DNA from 4 places in the Serratia sp. TSA_7 genome. Region 2 is predicted to be linked to each of the others. Evidence: predicted binding sites of a transcription regulator. Region 2 holds the regulator's gene; each other region holds the start of a gene.
What was found. The regulator CRP, encoded in region 2, controls carbon source genes, mostly activating them, when cyclic AMP is high. The targets are predictions, from matches to a motif close to ATGTGANNNNNNTCACAT.
Positions count from the first base shown of each region.

Region 1: a site for CRP is predicted at 1,773-1,790, ahead of ACUTQW_RS05100 (maltoporin). Genes of this name have one in related genera too.
Region 3: a site for CRP is predicted at 3,256-3,273, ahead of mlc (sugar metabolism global transcriptional regulator Mlc). Genes of this name have one in related genera too.
Region 4: a site for CRP is predicted at 2,164-2,181, ahead of glpT (glycerol-3-phosphate transporter). Genes of this name have one in related genera too.

Region 1 covers NZ_JBQZFU010000001.1:1,050,385-1,055,526, forward strand. The annotation lists gene ACUTQW_RS05095 (glucose PTS transporter subunit EIIB) at 1-272, shown strand, start outside; gene ACUTQW_RS05100 (maltoporin) at 416-1,681, opposite strand; gene ACUTQW_RS05105 (LacI family DNA-binding transcriptional regulator) at 1,949-3,022, shown strand; gene ACUTQW_RS05110 (TetR/AcrR family transcriptional regulator) at 3,055-3,669, opposite strand; gene ACUTQW_RS05115 (MFS transporter) at 3,868-5,082, shown strand; gene ACUTQW_RS05120 (ribbon-helix-helix protein, CopG family) at 5,137-5,142, opposite strand, start outside.
Region 2 covers NZ_JBQZFU010000008.1:46,229-51,370, forward strand. The annotation lists gene ACUTQW_RS20600 (hydrolase) at 1-836, shown strand, start outside; gene ACUTQW_RS20605 (YheU family protein) at 833-1,066, shown strand; gene ACUTQW_RS20610 (phosphoribulokinase) at 1,219-2,088, shown strand; gene ACUTQW_RS20615 (OsmC family protein) at 2,134-2,541, opposite strand; gene crp (cAMP-activated global transcriptional regulator CRP) at 2,921-3,553, shown strand; gene ACUTQW_RS20625 (YccS/YhfK family putative transporter) at 3,608-5,142, shown strand, end outside.
Region 3 covers NZ_JBQZFU010000001.1:915,013-920,154, reverse strand. The annotation lists gene clcB (voltage-gated ClC-type chloride channel ClcB) at 1-1,132, shown strand, start outside; gene bioD (dethiobiotin synthase) at 1,129-1,800, opposite strand; gene mlc (sugar metabolism global transcriptional regulator Mlc) at 1,947-3,164, opposite strand; gene ACUTQW_RS04505 (LysR family transcriptional regulator) at 3,323-4,213, opposite strand; gene ACUTQW_RS04500 (MFS transporter) at 4,363-5,142, shown strand, end outside.
Region 4 covers NZ_JBQZFU010000005.1:62,427-67,568, forward strand. The annotation lists gene glpB (glycerol-3-phosphate dehydrogenase subunit GlpB) at 1-412, opposite strand, end outside; gene glpA (anaerobic glycerol-3-phosphate dehydrogenase subunit A) at 402-2,045, opposite strand; gene glpT (glycerol-3-phosphate transporter) at 2,408-3,763, shown strand; gene glpQ (glycerophosphodiester phosphodiesterase) at 3,846-4,925, shown strand.

The sequences.
Region 1 (5,142 bases), on a different contig from region 2:
CGGTGGAAGATAATAGCGTCGATATGTCTTTTTTAGAAACGCTGATGCAGCATCTGGGCGGCCGAGAAAATATCCGGCATGTCGATGCCTGTATTACCCGCTTGCGCGTGACGGTGACGGATTTAGCCAAAGTCGATACGGAAGGCTTGCAACAGTCGGGCGCGTTGGGGGTGATTATTATTGGTCAGGAGGTTCACGCGATATTTGGCAAGCAATCAGATAATTTGCGTAAATTATTGGCGGAGCGGTTTTCGGTTAATCATCAGGAATAAAAAATAATTGGTAACCACCCTTGGGTGGTTACCAATGGACGACAGCAACCGGAGAGCGTCGTCAAAGACACAGGAGATAATGATGAGAGAATTAAGGTACTGCCAATAAACCAGGAGCCGTTATTTACCCTGGGGCATGCCTGTTACCACCATGCTTCGACCTGCACGCCAAAGTTCCAGGTATTGCTGGCGGTGCCGTCCTTGAATGAATTGCCTTGCTCCGAATCATTGAGATAGGAGGCATATACGCGCAATTCAGGGCGGGACATGAATTCCGGCCCATCCGCCAACCCCAGCGCCAGCGTGTACTTCTCGCCGCCTTGCTTGTAGTGGCTGCCGTCTTTGTGGTCATCTTTCTGGTAGAAAGCGCCGGCTTCGCCAATGCCGCGCACGTACTGCGTGAACTGGTACTGCGCCCGGCCCACCAGAGAGATCAGGTTACTTTTGTCGATCGCATCGCTGAGGTCGTTGGCCGAACCCCAGGTCAACACGTGGTTGAGGGAGAACTTATCGGTAATCGGGATCAGCCCGGTATTGATCACCCGATAACCGGTGGCATCGCGGGTATCGTTCCAGACGTCATACCAACCGCCGCCCTGGGACACCATGTTCTGCGCCAGACCTTTGGTGGCGTACTGCAACACCATTTTGTTATAGCCGCCCAGCATGTCCTGACTGATCTCGCCGGTCAGCATCACGCCGTTTTCCGCGTCATACAGGCCGCCGTACTCTTTTTGCTTGTTGGTCGGGTTCGGCATCGCATAGTCGATACCAAACTCGGTCCAGGCGCCGGTCCACGGCTTCCAGCCGGCATAACGCAGGTCGATATAGTTGATGTTGAGGTCGTTATCGTTGTCGACACGGTAGTCCACGTCGTTGCCGTCACCGCGGATCCAGGCGACGGAGATGGCACCCGGCCCGAAGGAGAGGTTTTCCACGCCGGCGCCGGCGCCTGATATGTTCCAGTATTTGGTATCTATGATGTGCAGGTCATGGCGCTGATAGTAGCGCTTGCCGCCCCAAATCACCGCGTTCGGGTCGCCCGGGATCAGCCCCTTGATTTGCAGATTAAGCTGACGCAACCCGAATTCGGCGTCATCCCCCAGCGTGGTTTCGCTGTCGTTGGAGCCGTCCGATACCATGCTGACCATAGTGTCGAGATAGAAGCTGACGTCGTTCTTTTTGTAGACTTCACTGCCCAGTTCGATTTCACCGTAGGTATCGGATTCGTTGCCCAGGCGGCCAATTTTGTTTTTCTGCCATTCTTCTAATCCACCATCCTGAGAAACGCCGACCCCGGAACGCAGGTAGCCATGGAAATCGATCCCAGGGGTCTCGACGGCAAAGGCGACCGGTGAGGAAAGCGCCATCGCCAAAGCGACAGACAATGTGCGTAGTCTTGTTTTCATGTATGCCTCATTATGTTTTTTGTATTACGTTCACATCCACACGGCAATAGAATGGCTAATCATGACAACAAACAATCGCGTTGTTGATTTATTGTGATTTAGTGCAAATAAAACAGCAGGATTTGTAACGGTTAGTGAGAGAGATCACTAAGGCGTGATATGTGAACGAATAACTTTTTTGGAAATTTGATGGATGTGATCGGGGTAACTATGCGGTGAGGGGGGGGCCTGTTACAATCAGTCCAGAGCAATCACAGGGAACGGATTATGAAGTCGAAAAGCACCACGTTAGAGGATGTTGCCCGTCATGCCGGCGTGTCTTACCAGACGGTTTCACGCGTGTTGAACAAGTCAGCCAATGTCTCTGAAACCACGCGCCGCAAGGTTGAACAATCTATTGAGCTCCTCAGGTATGTACCCAATCGCCTGGCGCAGCAGTTGGTGGGCAAACAGAGCCGAACGTTGGGGCTGGTCACCGTCTCCCTGGCTCTGCATGCGCCTTCGCAAGTGGCGGCGGCGGTAAAACGTTACGCCAATGCGGAAGGCTATCAGGTGCTGATTTCAATGATTGATGAGAACGTCAATCATGGCATTCAGGACTCGATCAACGATCTCAAGTCGCAGCGGGTAGAAAAGGTCATCATCAACGTACCGCTGGAGACGGCGGTGGCGGAAAAAATCGCCGCGGACAACGATGACATTACCTGCCTGTTCCTCGACGTTGACCCTTACAGTTCAGTGTTTAACGTTTCTTTCAACCCGGCGGACGGCACCCGCGCCAGCGTCAAATACCTTTACGAGCTGGGGCACCGCGACTTTGCCTTGCTGGCTGGGCCGCAATACTCCATTTCGGCCAATTTGCGGCTGAAGAACTGGCAGGATGCGCTGCAGGATTATGGCCTGACGCCGGTCACGGTGCTGCACGGCAACTGGGACGCGCAAAGCGGTTACGCCGGCGCATTGCAGATGCTGCGCGAGACCCCGCATTTCTCGGCGGTGTTGGTGGGGAATGACCAAATGGCGCTCGGGCTGCTAAGCGCCTTCCATCAGAACCAGCTGCCGATACCGGGGCAAAAGTCGGTGATTGGCTATGACGATGCTTACGAAAGCGCCTTCTTCTATCCGGCGCTGACCACCGTCTCGCTGGATCTGGATTTGCAGGGCAAGGAAGCGGTCAGGAAGGTGCTCAACACCAGCGAGAGCGAGCTGTCGCGTGCGTCATCGATTCTGTCGGCAAAGTTGGTGATCCGCAATTCCACCGGGCCGCGCGAGCATAATGACAAGGATTTGAAGCAGATTGCCGAACAGCTGCGCCTGTTGGCGCAACGCCTGGATCAGTGATCGCGCTCCGGCGCTGTTCGACATCGGTATTGTCAGGCTCCGGCGTTTGCGTCCCAAACCGCCAGCAAGGCCGTGACGGCGCTATCGAGCACCGAGTGACTGACGCCGTCGCGTGCCAACGTCGAAACGCCCAGCAGGAAGCTGTCGAACAACGCGGCGATGGCGGCAGCGTCGGTATCCCTGGCCAGTTCGCCGCCGGCAATGCCTCTTTTGACGCAGTGAATAAAACCGTTCAGCGTACGCCGGCGCGAATCGGCAAGCGGTTTCAGGACCGCTGAATGCTCCTCAGCACCGCCTGACATTACGCCCAATGCGACCATGCACCCCTTGGGGTGTTGATCCTCACACTGCATCTTCACCGAGCGGCGCAGCGAGGTTTCAATCGCTTCTCTGGGGGGCAGGGAGTCATCCCAGAGCGCATCATTGACCCGCCCATAGCTGTTGAGATAGCAGGCTACCGCTTCTCTGAACAGCGCTTCTTTCGAACCAAAGGCGGCATAAAAACTGGGCGCGGTAATGCCGCCGCCAATGTTCGCCTTAAGCTGAGCCAGAGAAGTGGCTTCATACCCGTGCTGCCAAAACAGATACAACGCCTGCTGAATGGCCTCGTCGCGGTCGAACCGGCGAGGACGGCCCATTTGTGCCATGGTCGTCTCCATGTTTATAAGTTATATACTGATCGGTATAAATATCATTGACACTCAGATGATACCCCCTTAGCATTATTATACCACTCGATACATAAATCAATTCAAGTGACGTAGCGACCGAGATGCAGCCGACTAAAACTGGCGCAGATCGCTGTCGCCCATATTTATACCGATCGATATATAAATGGATGAACTGTGAGCCAAACAAATATCAACTGCAGTAATGCCGGGGTGATGCCCGAAGAGGCACCACGTTTGCCGATAGCCGCCTTGCTGGCACTGGCCATGACGGGGTTTATTTGTATTGCTACCGAAACCCTTCCCGCCGGTTTGCTGACCCAGATCGCCCCTGGCTTGCAGGTGTCGCCATCGCTTGCCGGGCAGATGATCACCGCCTATGCGCTGGGTTCGGTATTGGCTGCCATTCCGTTGACGCTTGCCACGCAGCGTTGGCGGCGGCGTAACGTTTTGCTGTTGACCATTGCGGGCTTTTTTATTTTTAACTCGATCACCGCCATGTCGGCCAGCTTTGCGGTCACGCTGACCGCGCGCTTTTTTGCCGGAGCGGCGGCGGGGCTGGCCTGGAGCCTGCTCGCCGGTTATGCGCGTCGGATGGTGGCGCCTCATCTTCAGGGCAAGGCGATGGCGGTGGCGATGGTGGGCGCACCGGTAGCGCTGTCGCTGGGCGTGCCGCTCGGAACCTGGCTTGGATCTGTGGTCGGCTGGCGTGCAGCCTTTGGCGTTATGTCGCTGTTGACGTTGGCGTTAATCGTCTGGGTGCTGGCAAAGGTGCCCGATTATCCGGGGCAGACGGGAGCAAAACGGATGCCGCTGTACAGGGTGTTGATGACCCCTGGCGTCAGATCGGTACTGGGCGTGGTGCTGCTGTGGATGTTCGCTCATAACATCCTGTATACCTACGTTGCGCCTTTTGTTACACCGGCAGGCCTTGGCGACCGGGTTGATGCGGTGTTGCTTGTTTTCGGGTTGGCGGCACTGGTGGGGATCGGGATCACCGGTCGGGTGGTTGATCGCCACCTGAGAACTGCGGTGCTGGCCAGCCTCGCGCTCTTTGCCGCCACCAGCGTGTTGTTGGGCATGGGGCTCCAGAATGCGGGGGTGATCTATGTCGGCATGGCGCTATGGGGGTTGAGTTTCGGCGGGGCGGCGACGTTATTGCAGACCGCTCTGGCGGATGCAGCCGGTAAAGGTGCGGATGCGGCGCTGGCCATGAACGTGGTCACCTGGAACAGCGCTATCGCCGGTGGCGGCATTTTCGGCGGGATCTTGCTTGATCGGTATGGCCCGGCGTCTTTCCCCTGGGCTGTATTTGCGCTTTTATTGGGCGCACTGGCCGTCGCGGCTGCGGCTAAACGGCACGGGTTCTCTGCGGGAAGACGCCAGGGCTGAACCCGGCGGTTGCAGATGGCGCATTCCGTGCGCCATCCGGCGTCAATCCTCGGGTCAGGT
Region 2 (5,142 bases):
GGAGCGAAGATCCGGCGCAGGCCGCCGGCAAGCCACGCGTGGTGCTGTTCCATGGGCTGGAAGGCAACTTCTACAGCCCTTATGCCCATGGCCTGCTCAACGCCTGGCGTGAAAAAGGCTGGCTGGGGGTGGTTATGCATTTTCGCGGTTGCAGCGGCGTACCGAACCGCAAACAGCGCATCTATCACTCCGGCGAAACGGAGGATGCACGCTTTTTTCTGCGGTGGCTGCGCGCCACTCACGGCGAAGTGCCGACGGCGGCGGTTGGCGTCTCGCTCGGCGGCAACATGCTGGCCTGCTACCTGGCGCAGCAAGGGGCAGACAGCCTGTTGCAGGCGGCGGTGATCGTGTCTGCACCCTTGATGCTGGAGCCTTGTTCGTTGCGAATGGATCAAGGGTTTTCGCGCGTTTATCAGCACTATCTGCTCGGGCAGTTGAAACAAAACGCCACCCGCAAGCTGCTGCACTACCCCGACACCCTGCCGCTCAAGCTGCCGCAACTCCTGGCGCTGCGCCGTATCCGCGACTTTGACGATGTCATAACCTCACGCGTCCACGGCTTTAGCGACGCCACCGATTACTACCGCCGTTGCAGCGCGCTGCCGCTGTTACCGGCAATTCAGACGCCGCTGCTGATCATCCATGCCAAAGACGATCCCTTCATGACCGACGAAGTGATCCCCGACATCGCCGGCCTGCCGCGCAACATTGAATACCAGCTGACCGAGTTTGGCGGCCACGTCGGCTTTGTCGGCGGCAGTTTGAACAAACCCCACATGTGGCTGGAATACCGCATTCCATCCTGGCTTTCCCCTTATCTGGAACCCGTACCGTGATTATCCCCTGGAAAGAACTGGAAACCGAGACCCTGAACAGCCTGATCGAATCCTTTGTGCTGCGCGAAGGCACCGACTACGGCGAACACGAACGTTCGCTGGAGCAGAAAGTGGAAGACGTTCGCCGCCAGTTGAAAAACGGCGAGGTCCTGCTGGTATGGTCAGAACTGCATGAAACCGTCAACATCATGCCGCGCGGGCAGTTCCGTGCCGGGCAGGAAGAAAATTAGTGGCTGCCGGTTCTATGACTGACGGAAAAAATCAGGTAACAATGAACCATTGCAAACCCGCGCGCGGAATTTTGCCCTTGGCGAAAAGGGCGTCAAACAGACCAATAACCCTACTCTGACGCCGGCGCATTTAACACGGAGTGACAACCACCATGTCCGCCAAACATCCCGTTATCGCAGTGACCGGCTCCAGCGGCGCCGGCACCACCACCACCAGCGTGGCGTTCCGCAAGATATTCCAGCAGTTGAACATCCGTGCGGCGGAGCTGGAAGGCGACAGCTTCCACCGCTATACCCGGCCGGAAATGGACGCGGCGATCCGCAAAGCGCGCGATCTGGGTCGTCATATCAGCTATTTCGGGCCTGAGGCCAACGACTTCGGTCTGCTGCAACAGAGCTTTATCGAGTACGGCAAGAACGGCACCGGACGGTCACGCAAGTACCTTCATACCTACGACGAAGCGGTGCCCTATAACCAGGTCCCCGGCACCTTTACGCCTTGGGAAGCGCTGCCGGCGCCGACCGACGTGCTGTTCTATGAAGGGTTGCATGGCGGCGTGGTTACCGAACATACCGACGTGGCCAAACATGTCGATCTGCTGGTCGGCGTGGTACCGATCGTTAACCTGGAGTGGATCCAAAAACTGATCCGCGATACCGGCGAGCGCGGGCATTCACGTGAAGCGGTGATGGATTCGGTGGTGCGTTCGATGGAGGATTATATCAACTACATCACGCCGCAGTTCTCGCGCACCCACATCAACTTCCAGCGCGTGCCGACGGTGGATACCTCCAACCCGTTCGCCGCCAAAGCCATCCCTTCACTGGATGAAAGCTTCGTGGTGATTCACTTCCGCGGGCTGGATCAGATCGATTTCCCTTACCTGCTGGCGATGCTGCAAGGCTCTTTTATCTCGCACATCAATACGCTGGTGGTGCCGGGCGGCAAAATGGGGCTGGCGATGGAGCTGATCATGGCGCCGCTGGTGCAGCAACTGCTGGAAGGCAAAAAAATCGGGTAATGGGTCGGAGCGCGGCAGTTGGCCGCGCCCCTTTATTCTTACGCGTTACGCTACGTCGCGGATTTCAAAGCTGTGAGTCACGCTGGCAGCCTTGTTCAGCATCAACGACACCGAGCAGTATTTCTCGGCGGAGAGGTTCACCGCACGTTCAACGATATTGTCGGTCAGATCTTTGCCGGTCACGATAAAATGCAGGTTGATATGGGTAAAGACGCGCGGCACTTCTTCACGCCGTTCGGAGGTCAATTTCACCTCGCAATCACGCACGTCATTACGCCCTTTTTTCAGGATCGACACCACGTCGATAGCGCTGCATCCCCCCACCGACATCAGCACCATTTCCATCGGGCTGGGGGCTTTATCGCCGGCGTTGCCGTCCATCAACACCTGATGGCCAGACGCGGATTCCCCCAGAAACGTCAACCCTTCCACCCACTTAACTCTTGCCTGCATATTGGTCACTCCGATTAATTTCTTAAAATCAGAGTACGCTTTCGCATAGAAACTGGCAACGGAACCTGATGCTGGTCATGTGCGAGCAAGACAACACGAGACACCCGCCTCACTCTGTGCTACAAACAGAGCCGCAATAAATCTTTCCGGGACACTGATTTCAGGGAAACTCCCAGAGAAAGGCTCCTTTACCGGTATGTTAATAGAATGTAGCTTGCAGCTCTCCCGGCAAGTTAATATGCTAGAGCGACAGCGTATATTTATGACACGCCTCAAAACCTGCTGCCAGCCACCCTTAAAACAACGGCGACAGCACGTTTTACAGGGAACTCTGACCCCTGTGACACAAGGCAGCGATAACAACAGAGGATAACAGCGAATGGTTCTCGGCAAACCGCAAACAGACCCTACACTCGAATGGTTCCTGTCTCATTGCCATATCCACAAATATCCATCCAAAAGTACGCTGATTCACCAAGGTGAAAAAGCCGAAACGCTTTACTACATCGTAAAAGGCTCCGTCGCGGTGCTGATTAAAGATGAAGAGGGTAAAGAGATGATCCTGTCCTACCTTAACCAGGGGGATTTCATCGGCGAGCTTGGATTGTTTGAAGAAGGCCAGGAGCGTAGCGCCTGGGTCAGGGCGAAAACCGCCTGTGAAGTGGCTGAGATTTCTTACAAGAAATTCCGCCAACTGATTCAGGTCAACCCGGATATCCTGATGCGCCTGTCAGCGCAGATGGCAAGCCGCCTGCAAGTGACCTCAGAAAAAGTGGGTAACCTCGCCTTCCTGGACGTTACCGGTCGCATCGCGCAAACGCTGCTGAACCTGGCGAAACAGCCCGATGCCATGACCCACCCAGACGGCATGCAGATCAAAATCACCCGCCAGGAAATTGGTCAGATCGTCGGTTGTTCACGTGAAACCGTCGGCCGCATTCTGAAAATGCTGGAGGATCAAAACCTGATCTCCGCCCACGGCAAAACCATTGTCGTTTACGGCACACGTTAATCACTGAAAAAACGGCGCGATGATTCGCGCCGTTTTTTTATGCCCCGACCGATCATGTGGCGTCGACTGATTTACCACCCGGAAGTCAATTACGCACTGCGGCAAACGCTGGTGCTGTGTCTGCCGGTGCTCTTTGGCCTGCTGATCGGCCACCTGCAACTCGGCCTGCTGTTTTCCCTGGTTCCCGCCTGCTGTAACATCGCCGGGCTGGACACGCCCCACAAACGTTTTTTCAAACGCCTGATCGTCGGCGGCTCACTGTTTGCACTCAGCAGCCTGTTGCTGCAGCAGGCGTTGTTGTGGCAATTGCCGCTGCCGGCGTTGATGCTCGGCCTGGCTCTGCTGCTCGGCGTCAGCGGCGAGATCAGCCCGTTACATGCCCGCCTGCTCCCCGCCGCGTTGATCGCCGCCATCTTTTCACTCAGCATGGCCGGCACGGTGCCGCTGTGGTACGCCCCCTTACTGTATGTGGTGGGTACCGCCTGGTACGGCCTGTTCACCTGGTTCTGGTTCAAGCTGTGGAAAGAACAGCCGATGCGCGAATCGTTGAGCCAGCTTTATCTGGAACTGGCGGACTACTTCGAAGCCAAGTATTCCCTGTTAACCCAACATACCGATCCGCAAACCGCGTTACCGCCACTGCTGGTGCGCCAGCAAAAAGTGATGGACCTGATCAGCCTGCTGTATCAGCAGCTCAACTTTTTGCCGCACGCCAATAATCTCGAGCAAAAACGCCTGCAGCGAACCTTTCAGGTCGCGCTGGATTTACAAGAACACATTACCGTCAGCCTGCACCTGCCGGAAGAAGTGCAAAAACTGGTGGAGCAGAGCCAGGCCGAAGCGATTATCCGCCGCAATGCGCAGGTGATTGCCGGCCGGCTGCGCACGGTGGCGCACGATATTCTCTATCATCAATACTCTCAGCGCTTCAGCATGGTCAACGAGCTGGCGGCACTGGAAAAAGTGGCCGCACAGCACCCCGACAATCCGGTGGGCCAATTCTGTTACTACCACTTCAGCCGTATCGCTCGCCTGCTGCGCACCCAGCATCCGTTATACCGTCGCGACCTGATGGCCAATCAAAACCGCCTGCCGTTCTGGCCGGCGCTGTTCAGCTACCTGTCGTTCAAATCCAACGCCCTGCGCAATGCGGCACGGTTAGGAGTGATGTTGGCGGCAGGCAGCAGCCTGGGGATGATTTTCAATCTGCCAAAACCTTATTGGATCCTGCTGACCGTCATGCTGGTGAGCCAGAACGGCTACAACGCCACCCGGGTTCGCATCCAGCACCGTGCGCTCGGCACGTTGGCCGGGCTGGTGATCGCCGCCGGGTTGCTGCAGTTGCAAATGCCCGAGGGCGCGACCCTGAGCGTGATGCTGGTCATTACGCTGGCGGCCTATCTGGTTTCGCGTAAAAACTACGGGCTGGCGGTGATTGGCTTTACGGTGACGGCGGTCTATACCCTGCAACTGCTGGCGCTGAACGGCACACATTTCCTGATCCCTCGCCTTATAGACACCCTGATCGGCTGCGTATTGGTGTTCGGTGGCACCATCTGGCTGTGGCCACAGTGGCAAAGCGGCCTGCT
Region 3 (5,142 bases), on a different contig from region 2:
TGGCAGCCTGGTGGCCGCCGCCGCCGCATTACCGGGCTGGCGCAGAGCCTTGACTCCGGCCCTGGGCGGCCTGGCGGCAGGTTTGTTGCTGTGGGTTTATCAGCGTTATCAGCATCAGCGGCAAATAGCGCCCACCGATTATATGGAAGCGATAGAAACCGGCGACGGACGGCTCGATGTCAGCGCCAGCCTGGTGAAATGCCTGGCTTCATTGCTGGTGGTATCCAGCGGCAGCGCCATCGGCCGCGAAGGCGCGATGATCCTGCTGGCGGCGCTGGTGGGATCGGTATTTGCCCAACGCTTCACCCATGAGAAAGAGTGGAAACTGTGGGTGGCCTGCGGTGCGGCCGCCGGTATGGCCAGCGCCTATCACGCGCCGCTGGCGGGCAGCCTGTTTATCGCCGAAATTCTGTTTGGCACTCTGATGCTGGCTTCGCTCGGCCCGGTGGTGATTGCCGCCGTCAGCGCGCTGCTGGTGACCAATTTGCTCAACGGTGGCCAGGCGCCGCTGTATCTGGTGGAACCGCTGCCTGCGCCCTGGCCGGTGCAATATCTGTTGATGGCGCTGCTCGGGATACTGGCCGGTATCTGCGGCCCGCTGTTTCTGTGGACGATGTCGGCTTCCGGCCATGCGTTCCGCTCGCTGCGCCTGACGCCGCCGCTGCAGCTGGCGCTGGGCGGATTCATTGTTGGTTTACTGTCGCTGCTGTTTCCTGAAGTGTGGGGCAATGGCTACAGCGTGGTGCAGTCTCTGCTCAGCACGCCGCCCGGCGTATTGCTGGTTGGCGCCATTTTGATCTGCAAACTGCTGGCGGTGCTTGCCAGCAGCGGTTCCGGCGCGCCTGGCGGCGTGTTCACCCCAACGCTGTTTGTCGGGGCGGCGCTGGGCTCGCTGGTTGGGCAACTGTGCGCCACCTGGCCCGAACTGGGCGCGGCCGTACCCTTGCTGATGGCGTTGACCGGCATGGCGACTCTGTTGGCCGCCACTACTCACGCGCCGATCATGGCCGCACTGATGGTGTTTGAGATGACCGGCGAATACACGTTGTTGCCCGGTATCCTGCTGGCCTGCGTGATCGCCACCACCGTGTCGCGTGGCTTGCGCTCAGTGTCGGTCTATCACAACGCCTAACGGTTCAACAGCGCGGAGATATCGAGATAGTGCGCCAGCTCGCGCTGCTCGGCGCGGGGCAGATAAGGGATTTCACCCAACAGCGGCGCAGGGATGCGTTGACGCAAGGCTTCAATGGTTTCTGCGTAATGCGCCAGCCCCGGGTTAATCCGGTTCGCAACCCATCCCAGCAAAGGTAAGCCGTCATTAATGATCGACTGCGCCGTTAACAAGGCGTGGCTGACGCAGCCCAGCTTGATCCCCACCACCAATACCACCGGCAATTGCTCCTGGATCACCCACTCGGCGTAGGGACGCAGATCGTTCATCAGCACACGCCAACCGCCACTGCCCTCCACGACCACGGTGTCGGCTCTGGCGGACAAACTCTGCAACCCGCTGCTCATCACGCCGTAGTTGATATCCTCGGTGGCATGGGCGTGAAACACCTCATCCAGACAGGTGATGGGATTAATTTCCTCGTACGACAGCGGCAGGGTCGAAGACGCCTGTAAAACCAAAGCGTCTTTATTGCGAATGCCTTCGCTGGTTTCCTGACAACGCGCCGCGATCGGCTTATAGCCGGCTACCGAACGGCCCTGCGCGGCGAGCGCCTGCAGCAAGGCGCGGGAAACCACGGTTTTACCGACGTCGGTATCCGTGCCTGTTACAAATAAACGCTTTAACATGTTTTAATTGCCCCGAAATGCTCCATAAATCCAAATATCGCCGCAATAAGGCGAAGGAGACGAACGGGAAAATTTTAGGGGATGCTGAGCGTACGGGGCTTGAGGTAGCGCAATCTTTTGTCGTTAAACGATAAGTATTACTGATACTACCCTTGCAACAGTTGCACCAACAGCGAACCGTTGTACAAGGCTTCCTTCACCAGTGCGGCCCCGGGCATGGTGCCTTTGTTGAAGAACTGGGTAGATTCTACCTGTACATGGTCGCTGTAAGCCGGCAACGACTGCTGACGAATGCAAGAGGCGATGGCCGGATGCAGGATTTCTGCCGCACGATTCAGCGGTGAGCCGACCAGGATTTTTTCAGGGTTGAACAAGTTGACCATGATCGCCAGGATACGCCCCACGCTGTGGCCCACGCCGAGGATGATGTCTTTGGCCAGTTGATCGCCCGCCAGCGCAGCATCGCACAGGGATTCAGCCGTCAGCGGCGCGCCGTGCAGGCTGGAGCTCATGGAGGTCGCGAGACGCTGCTGGGCGATCTCCAGGATGTTTTCAATACTGGCGACGGTTTCCAGACAACCGTGGTTGCCGCAGTAACAGCGTTTTCCGTAAGGATCGACCTGCGTATGACCAATCTCTACCACGCTGTGGCTGCCGCCGTGCAGCACCCGCCCGCCGGTGATCACACCCGCCCCGACGTTGTGGTCGATCACCACCTGAATCACGTTCTGGCTGCCGCGCGAGGCGCCATACAGCGCTTCGGCCATGGTCCAGGCGCTGATATCGTGCTGCAGGTAGACCGGCAGCCCGGTGCGGGTTTCCAGCGCGGGCCCCAGCGGCATGTCCACGACATCGTAAAACGGCATACGGTGCACCACGCCGGAGGCCACATCAATCATGCCCGGCAGCGTAATGGCGATCGCCGTCAGCCGCTCAAGTTTGCTTTGATGGCGGATAAAAAATTGGTCAACTTCACTGAGAATGCGTTTTAGCAGCGGTTCAGGGTGTTCGGCATCCAGCGGCAACAGCTCTTCCACCACCAGTTTGCTGCTGAGATCGCGCAGCGCGAGCGTAATGGTGCCGCGGCTGATACGAGCGGAAAGGTAATGCCAGGCTTCGGTGTCCAGTACCAGCCCGACCGCCGGCCGCCCACGGCTGCCGACTTCCTGATATTCGTTTTCTTTAACCAGATGCGCTTCCAGCAGCTCACGCACGATTTTGGTGATGCTGGCGGGGGCGAGCTGCGCGCGTTTTGACAGTTCGATGCGCGAAATTGGGCCCAGTTGATCGATTAACCGATAAACTGCCCCTGCATTTGTTTGTTTGATTTGATCGATATGCCCAGGCTGCCCAACAGCAATCACAAACCTGCTCCTACTATTTTTCGCGCTTCTAAATAAAGACTAGAGGCTATGGTGGGGCTTTTGTAATACAGCGTCAACTATTTGATTCGTTATGTGATTTGCCGCACAAATTCGCCCCGCTTTCGCTGCGGATTGCGTTTTATTTGCGCAGCACTCCGTCACGGCAGCAGCAGTGCCATCAGCGATTTGGCCGCGGCGGTCAGCGCCCTTTGGCGGTGATGCACCAACCAGACTTCGGTCATCGCCTCCGGTTCCGCCAGCGGCAGGTATTTCACCCCATCGACTTTCACCCGGCCAAAAGACGCCGGCAAAATAGAAATACCCAGCCCGGAAGACACCAGGCCGATGATGGTCATCGCTTCACCGACTTCCTGGGTAATATAAGGCGTGATCCCCGCTTTGGCCAACAGCGACAGGATTTCGTCATGCAGCGCCGTACCTACCTCTCGCGAGAAAAACACAAAGGGTTCTTCCGCCAGATGCTGGAAACGCAAGGTGCCGGGCGCAACATGGGTCAGCGGATGCCCTTCCGGCACCACCGCGACCAGTGGCTCGCACAGCAACAGTTGATGCTTCAGCACTTCCGGCAAGCGCGTATTGCGCATCACGCCCAGATCCAACTCGCCGTTGAGCAGCGGTTCGATCTGTTGCTTGGTGTTCACTTCACGCATTTTTATATGCACGTGCGGGTGCTGTTGGCGGTAAGCTCGCAAACTGCGCGATACCACGCTGATAAACGGCGCCGAAGAGGTGAAACCAATGGTCAACTCGCCCAGTTCCCCACGCTCCAGTCGCGCGGCCTTCTCCGCCGCACGGCTGACCTGATCGAGCACCTGATAAGCCTCTTTCAGGAACATTTCTCCCGCCTGCGTCAGGCTGACATTGCGGTTGTTGCGCGCCAACAAACGCGCGCCGACCATTTCCTCCAACGCCTGGATTTGCTGGCTGAGCGGCGGTTGCGAAATGCGCAGACGTTCCGCCGCACGACCGAAATGCAGCTCTTCCGCCACGGCGACAAAATAGCGCAGGTGTCTCAGTTCGATATTCATACTTTAAACGTCTTAATTTGAATTATTAATATATTAGACAAAAAACTGAGCTCTCCCTATCATTTTGTTAACCCATGATGTGCTGATTTAAATCTCCCGACGTTCGGTAAGGAAAGACTGTGACAACCCCTGTGCGTTCTGCGGCTAGTATGCCGTCGACGCTGGCCGCCAACGACGAGGCGGCTGCTGCGCCAAAAGCCAAACGCTCCACCCTGAATAAACTCCCTTATATCGAACGCGGAACGCCGCAGTTTATGCGCGTTACCCTGGCGCTGTTTTCCGCCGGGTTGGCTACTTTCGCCCTGCTGTACTGCGTGCAGCCGATCCTGCCGGTTCTGTCGCAAGACTTTGGCATCTCGCCGGCGGGAAGCAGCCTGTCGCTGTCGGCGTCCACCGGCCTGCTGGCACTCGGCCTGATGTTTACCGGCCCGCTGTCCGATGCCATCGGCCGTAAATCGGTGATGGTGGTGGCGCTGTTGCTGGCGGCAATATGCACCCTGATTTGCGCCTTTATGACCAGTTGGCACGGTATTTTGCTGATGCGCGCGCTGATTGGGCTGTCGCTGAGCGGCGTGGCCGCCGTTGGCATGACTTACCTCAGCGAAGAAATCCACCCCAGCTTTGTCGCCTTTTCGATGGGGCTTTACATCAGCGGTAACTCCATCGGCGGCATGAGCGGCCGCCTGGTAACCGGGGTGCTGACCGATTTCTTCTCCTGGCGCGTGTCGCTGGCGGTGATCGGGTTGTTCGCGCTGGCCGCAGCCTGCATGTTCTGGCGTATTCTGCCCGCCTCTACGCATTTTCGCGCCAGTTCGCTGCGCCCGCGTACCCTGCTGATTAACTTCAGGCTGCATTGGCACGACAAGGGCCTGCCGCTGCTGTTTGCCGAAGGTTTTCTGCTGATGGGCAGCTTTGTCACCCTGTTCAAC
Region 4 (5,142 bases), on a different contig from region 2:
ATTCACCGGCCAACGGCGTCACCGGAATGGCCTGCGGGCTGAGCCAGGTGGCCCGCCGCGTGCCGAGCGGCGTAATGCGCAGATGATTCCTTTCATTGCTGCCTTGCAGGTTCAGGCCGCAGCGCTGCAACAGCTGGGCCGCCTGATCAGATAACGGCGCCACCCGCTCTGCGCCAATCAAGGAATAAGGGTGCCGCGGCGCCTGTCGCGCCAGTTCCGGCAATGCAGCCAGCGGCGCGTCGACCGGCGTGCCGTCGGGCAATTGCGCCAGCAAATCAAGCGAGCCGGAGGAGAAATAAAGCGCGCTCTGGCCTGAGCTGACCACGGCGCAGCGCTTGCCCTGTTCTGCCAACCCGATGGCGCAAGCCATGCCCGCCAAGCCGCCGCCAATCACCACCACGTCAAATCGCATCATCCGCCTCCTGTTTCTCCCGTGCGTCCAGCCCGCACAATCCCTGATAAACCCAACTGGTGAACTCGCTCTCGCGCAGCGCATCGCCCCAGGCGATCGGGCGTACGCCCTTCCAGCGTTCGTTGAGGAAATGCGACAACTGATCGATCGACTGCTGCGGGGTGACGACGTTAAAGCGCGTCAGCAACCCGGCGGCGCGACAGGCACACAGTTCACCCTGGCAGGTGCCCATGCCAACACGGGTGCGGCGACGGAGATCCACCAGATTATTGACGGTGAGAGAGTTCACCGCATAGCGCACCTCGCCGGCGGTAACCGCCTCGCATTCGCAGACCAGGCTGTTGTCCAGCCGATTACCGGCCGGCACCAGGCTGGCGCGATCGCCATGGCGATACACCGCCGAACCGCGAATACTGGCCGGCAACGCCACCACGCTGCGCACCGTTTCCTCCGCCGTCTGCCGGGAGCCGGGCAGCGGTTCCACCGCGGTAGTGCATGGGCTATCCAGCCCAAGCTTTTCACACACTTTATCGGTCGCCCACTGCGCCATCAGGCGATAGGTCATTAGCTTGCCGCCGGTGATGGTGATAAATCCCTCCAGCCCATCGCGGCTGGCGTGATCGAGCAGCACGATGCCGCGGCTGACGTTACGGCCGCTGGGATCGTCGTCACTGGCCACCAGCGGTCGCACCCCGGCATAGGCGCGCAAAATGCGGGTTTGCGCCAGTTCCGGCGCCAGCAGCGCACCTTCGCGGATCAGAATGTCCACTTCCTGCGGCGTCACCACCATGTTGTCGATCTGGTCGTAGTCGATGTGGGTGGAGGTGGTGCCAATCAGCGAGATGGTGTCGCCCGGCACCAAAATGTCGGCGTCTGCCGGTTTGCGGCAACGGTTGATTACCATGTTGTTGATGCGGTGGCCGAGGATCAGCAATGCGCCCTTGGCCGGGAACATGCGGATGCGCAGATCGGCGTATTCCGCAATCTGCTGGCCCCAGATGCCGGCAGCGTTGACCACCACCTCGGCGTGGATATCGTAGCGGCGCGCAGCTTGATGGTCGAAAACGCGCACGCCGGTCACGCGATCGCCCACGCGCAACAAACCGACCACCTGGTGATAGGTAAGGATCTGCGCGCCATGCTCACGGGCATCGAGCATATTGGCGGCGGTCAGACGGAACGGGTCGACGGTGCCATCCGGCACCCGCACGGCGCCGATCAGCGCCGGGTTAGCCGCCGGCTCCAGGCGCAACGCCAATTGCGGATCAATGGCTTCGGCGTTGATGCCGGCACCGTGACAGGCAGCAATAAACTGTTGTTGGTAGGCCAGCGAATCCTGCGGCAGGGTAATGAACAGCCCGTCGGTACGCTCGATGCAGTGATGCGCGATGCGCTTGAGGATGCGGTTCTCTTCTATGCACTCACGCGCCGACTCACCGTCGGTCACCGCATAACGCGCTCCGCTGTGCAGCAAGCCGTGGTTACGGCCGGTGGCGCCGGTGGCGATATCATGGCGCTCCAGCAGTATGCAACGCAGGCCACGCCGCGCGCAGTCACGGGCAATACCCGCTCCGGTCGCACCGCCACCAATGATTATCACATCCGTTTCGCTGTCCGGTGAATGGCTGCTCATTACGCTCCCTCAGGATCCGTGGTTATTATCCTATTGGGCCACAGTTACTGGGGTCTTTGTTTGATAAGGAACAATAACGAACTCAAAACGAAAATAAAATGTCCACAAAAAACCATGAATGTGATCAGAATCACGATTTTTGACCGTTTTTCTATTTCATATCGTTAACTAATCGCTCAAAATCCGCCTGAGTTTCATAAAAGTGTAACATTTGCGCCATTCATCACAGCGACACCAGGCTGTTTTGACTAGGATGACGCTCGTTATGGAACAAAAAAACACCACATTCGATATCCGCTCAATCATCAAATGAACGTAAAAAATCATATTGATGTGATAACTAAAAGCCATCGGAGGCACTCATGTTGAGTATTTTTAAGCCGGCAGCACACATTTCCCGTGTGCCGGTCGACAAAGTCGACCCGCTCTACCGTAAATTGCGCTGGCAAATTTTTATGGGGATTTTCTTCGGTTACGCCGCCTATTATTTGGTGCGTAAGAACTTCACCCTGGCCATGCCTTATTTGATCGATCAGGGCTTCAGCCGCGGCGACCTCGGTTTCGCGCTGTCGGGTATTTCCATCGCCTACGGTTTTTCCAAATTCATCATGGGGTCGGTTTCTGACCGCTCCAACCCACGCGTGTTCCTGCCCGCCGGCTTGATTCTGGCTGCCGCAGTGATGTTGTTCATGGGCTTCGTGCCCTGGGCGACATCGAGCATCGCGGTCATGTTCGTGTTGCTGTTCCTGTGCGGTTGGTTCCAGGGCATGGGCTGGCCGCCTTGTGGCCGCACCATGGTGCACTGGTGGTCGCAGAAAGAACGCGGCGGTATCGTTTCGGTCTGGAACTGCGCCCATAACGTGGGTGGCGGCCTGCCGCCGCTGTTGTTCCTGCTGGGGATGGCCTGGTTCAACGACTGGCACGCGGCGCTGTATATGCCGGCCTTCGGCGCTATTCTGGTGGCCCTGATCGCCTTTGCGCTGATGCGCGATACCCCGCAATCCTGCGGCCTGCCGCCGATCGAAGAATACAAAAACGATTACCCGGACGACTACAGCGAGAAAGCGGAAGAAGAGCTGACCGCCAAGCAGATCTTCATGCAGTATATTCTGCCGAACAAGCTGCTGTGGTACATCGCCGTGGCCAACGTGTTCGTTTACCTGCTGCGTTACGGCATTCTGGACTGGTCACCGACCTACCTGAAAGAAGTGAAGCATTTCGCGCTGGATAAGTCTTCCTGGGCCTACTTCCTGTACGAATACGCCGGTATCCCGGGCACCCTGCTGTGCGGCTGGATGTCGGACAAAGTGTTCAAAGGCAATCGCGGCGCCACCGGCGTGTTCTTTATGACGCTGGTGACCATCGCTACCGTCGTCTACTGGCTCAACCCGGTCGGCAATCCTGGCATCGACATGGCCTGCATGATCACCATCGGCTTCCTGATTTACGGCCCGGTGATGCTGATCGGCCTGCACGCGCTGGAACTGGCACCGAAGAAAGCGGCGGGAACTGCAGCGGGCTTCACCGGTCTGTTCGGCTACCTGGGCGGTTCCGTTGCGGCCAGCGCCATCGTCGGTTACACCGTGGACTACTTCGGTTGGGACGGCGGCTTTATGGTGATGATTGGCGGCAGTATCGGCGCGGTAGTGCTGCTGTTGCTGACCATGCTGAGCGAGAAAAAGCACCACGCGGAAATCGCAGCCAACAAACGCGGCTAAGCGTCATACAAATTTCGCATTATTTAAAGGCCGCGCTGCGGCCTTTTTATTACCCTGCACCTACAACATGGAGAATTACAGAATGCGGACTCACGTCAAAGCCCTGCTGACAGGGATCATCCTGGCCACCTCAATGGTCAGCGCCGCACAGGCGGCGGACAAGGTGGTGATCGCCCACCGTGGCGCCAGCGGCTATTTGCCGGAACACACGCTGCCGGCGAAGGCTATGGCCTACGCGCAGGGTGCGGACTTCCTCGAGCAGGATCTGGTGATGACCAAGGACAACGAGCTGGTGGTGCTGCATGACCATTACCTCGATCGCGTCACCGATGTGGCCGAACGCTTCCCGAGCCGGGCACGCAAAGACGGCCGTTATTACGCCATCGACTTTACCCTGGCGGAAATCAAATCGCTGAAGTTCACGGAAGGCTTTGAGATCGAAAACGGCAAAAAGGTACAGGGCTACCCTGGCCGCTTCCCGATGGGCAAATCGGACTTCCGCGTTCATACCTTCCAGGAAGAGATCGAGTTTGTGCAGGGGCTGAACCATTCGACCGGCAAAAACATCGGTATTTACCCGGAAATCAAAGCGCCGTGGTTCCACAAGCAGGAAGGCAAGGATATCTCCAGCAAAGTGCTGGCGGTGTTGAAGCAGTATGGTTATACCGGCAAGGGTGACAACGTTTATCTGCAATGCTTCGACGCCAATGAACTGAAACGGATTAAAACCGAGCTGGAACCGAAGATGGGCATGGATCTGAAGCTGATCCAACTGATCGCCTACAACAAGTGGCAGGAAACCTATGAGCAGAAAGCCGACGGCAAATGGGTGGAATACGACTATGACTGGATGTTCAAGCCGGGCGCGATGAAGCAGATTGCCCAGTACGCCGACGGTATCGGCCCGGACTACCACATGCTGGTGGAAGCGGAGAAATCCAAGCCGGGCCACGTGGTGCTGACCGATATGGTGAAAGAAGCCCATGCCAACAAGCTGGCGGTGCATCCGTTCACCATCCGCGCCGATGCGCTGCCAAACTACGTGACCGACGTGAATCAGCTGTATGACGTGATTTACAACCAGGCGGGCGTTGACGGCGTGTTCACCGACTTCCCCGACAAGGGCGTGCAGTTCCTGCAAAAGCAGGGCCAGCACAAGTAACCCGGACAAGGGCGCCGCAAGGCGCCCTGAATTTGATGACAAAGTTGTCTTTAAACCCGAGATACCCGGGCCTAGCGCACCGAGGGGCCATTATGGGACACATCCCTGTGTCCCACCCTGCGGGCCGACATGAAGTCGTTCCAATTTGCTCCAGGCAAATTGGTCGGCGGGCAAGCCGCTACGACCCCTTCGGCACGCTCTCCCTAATAACGGACTT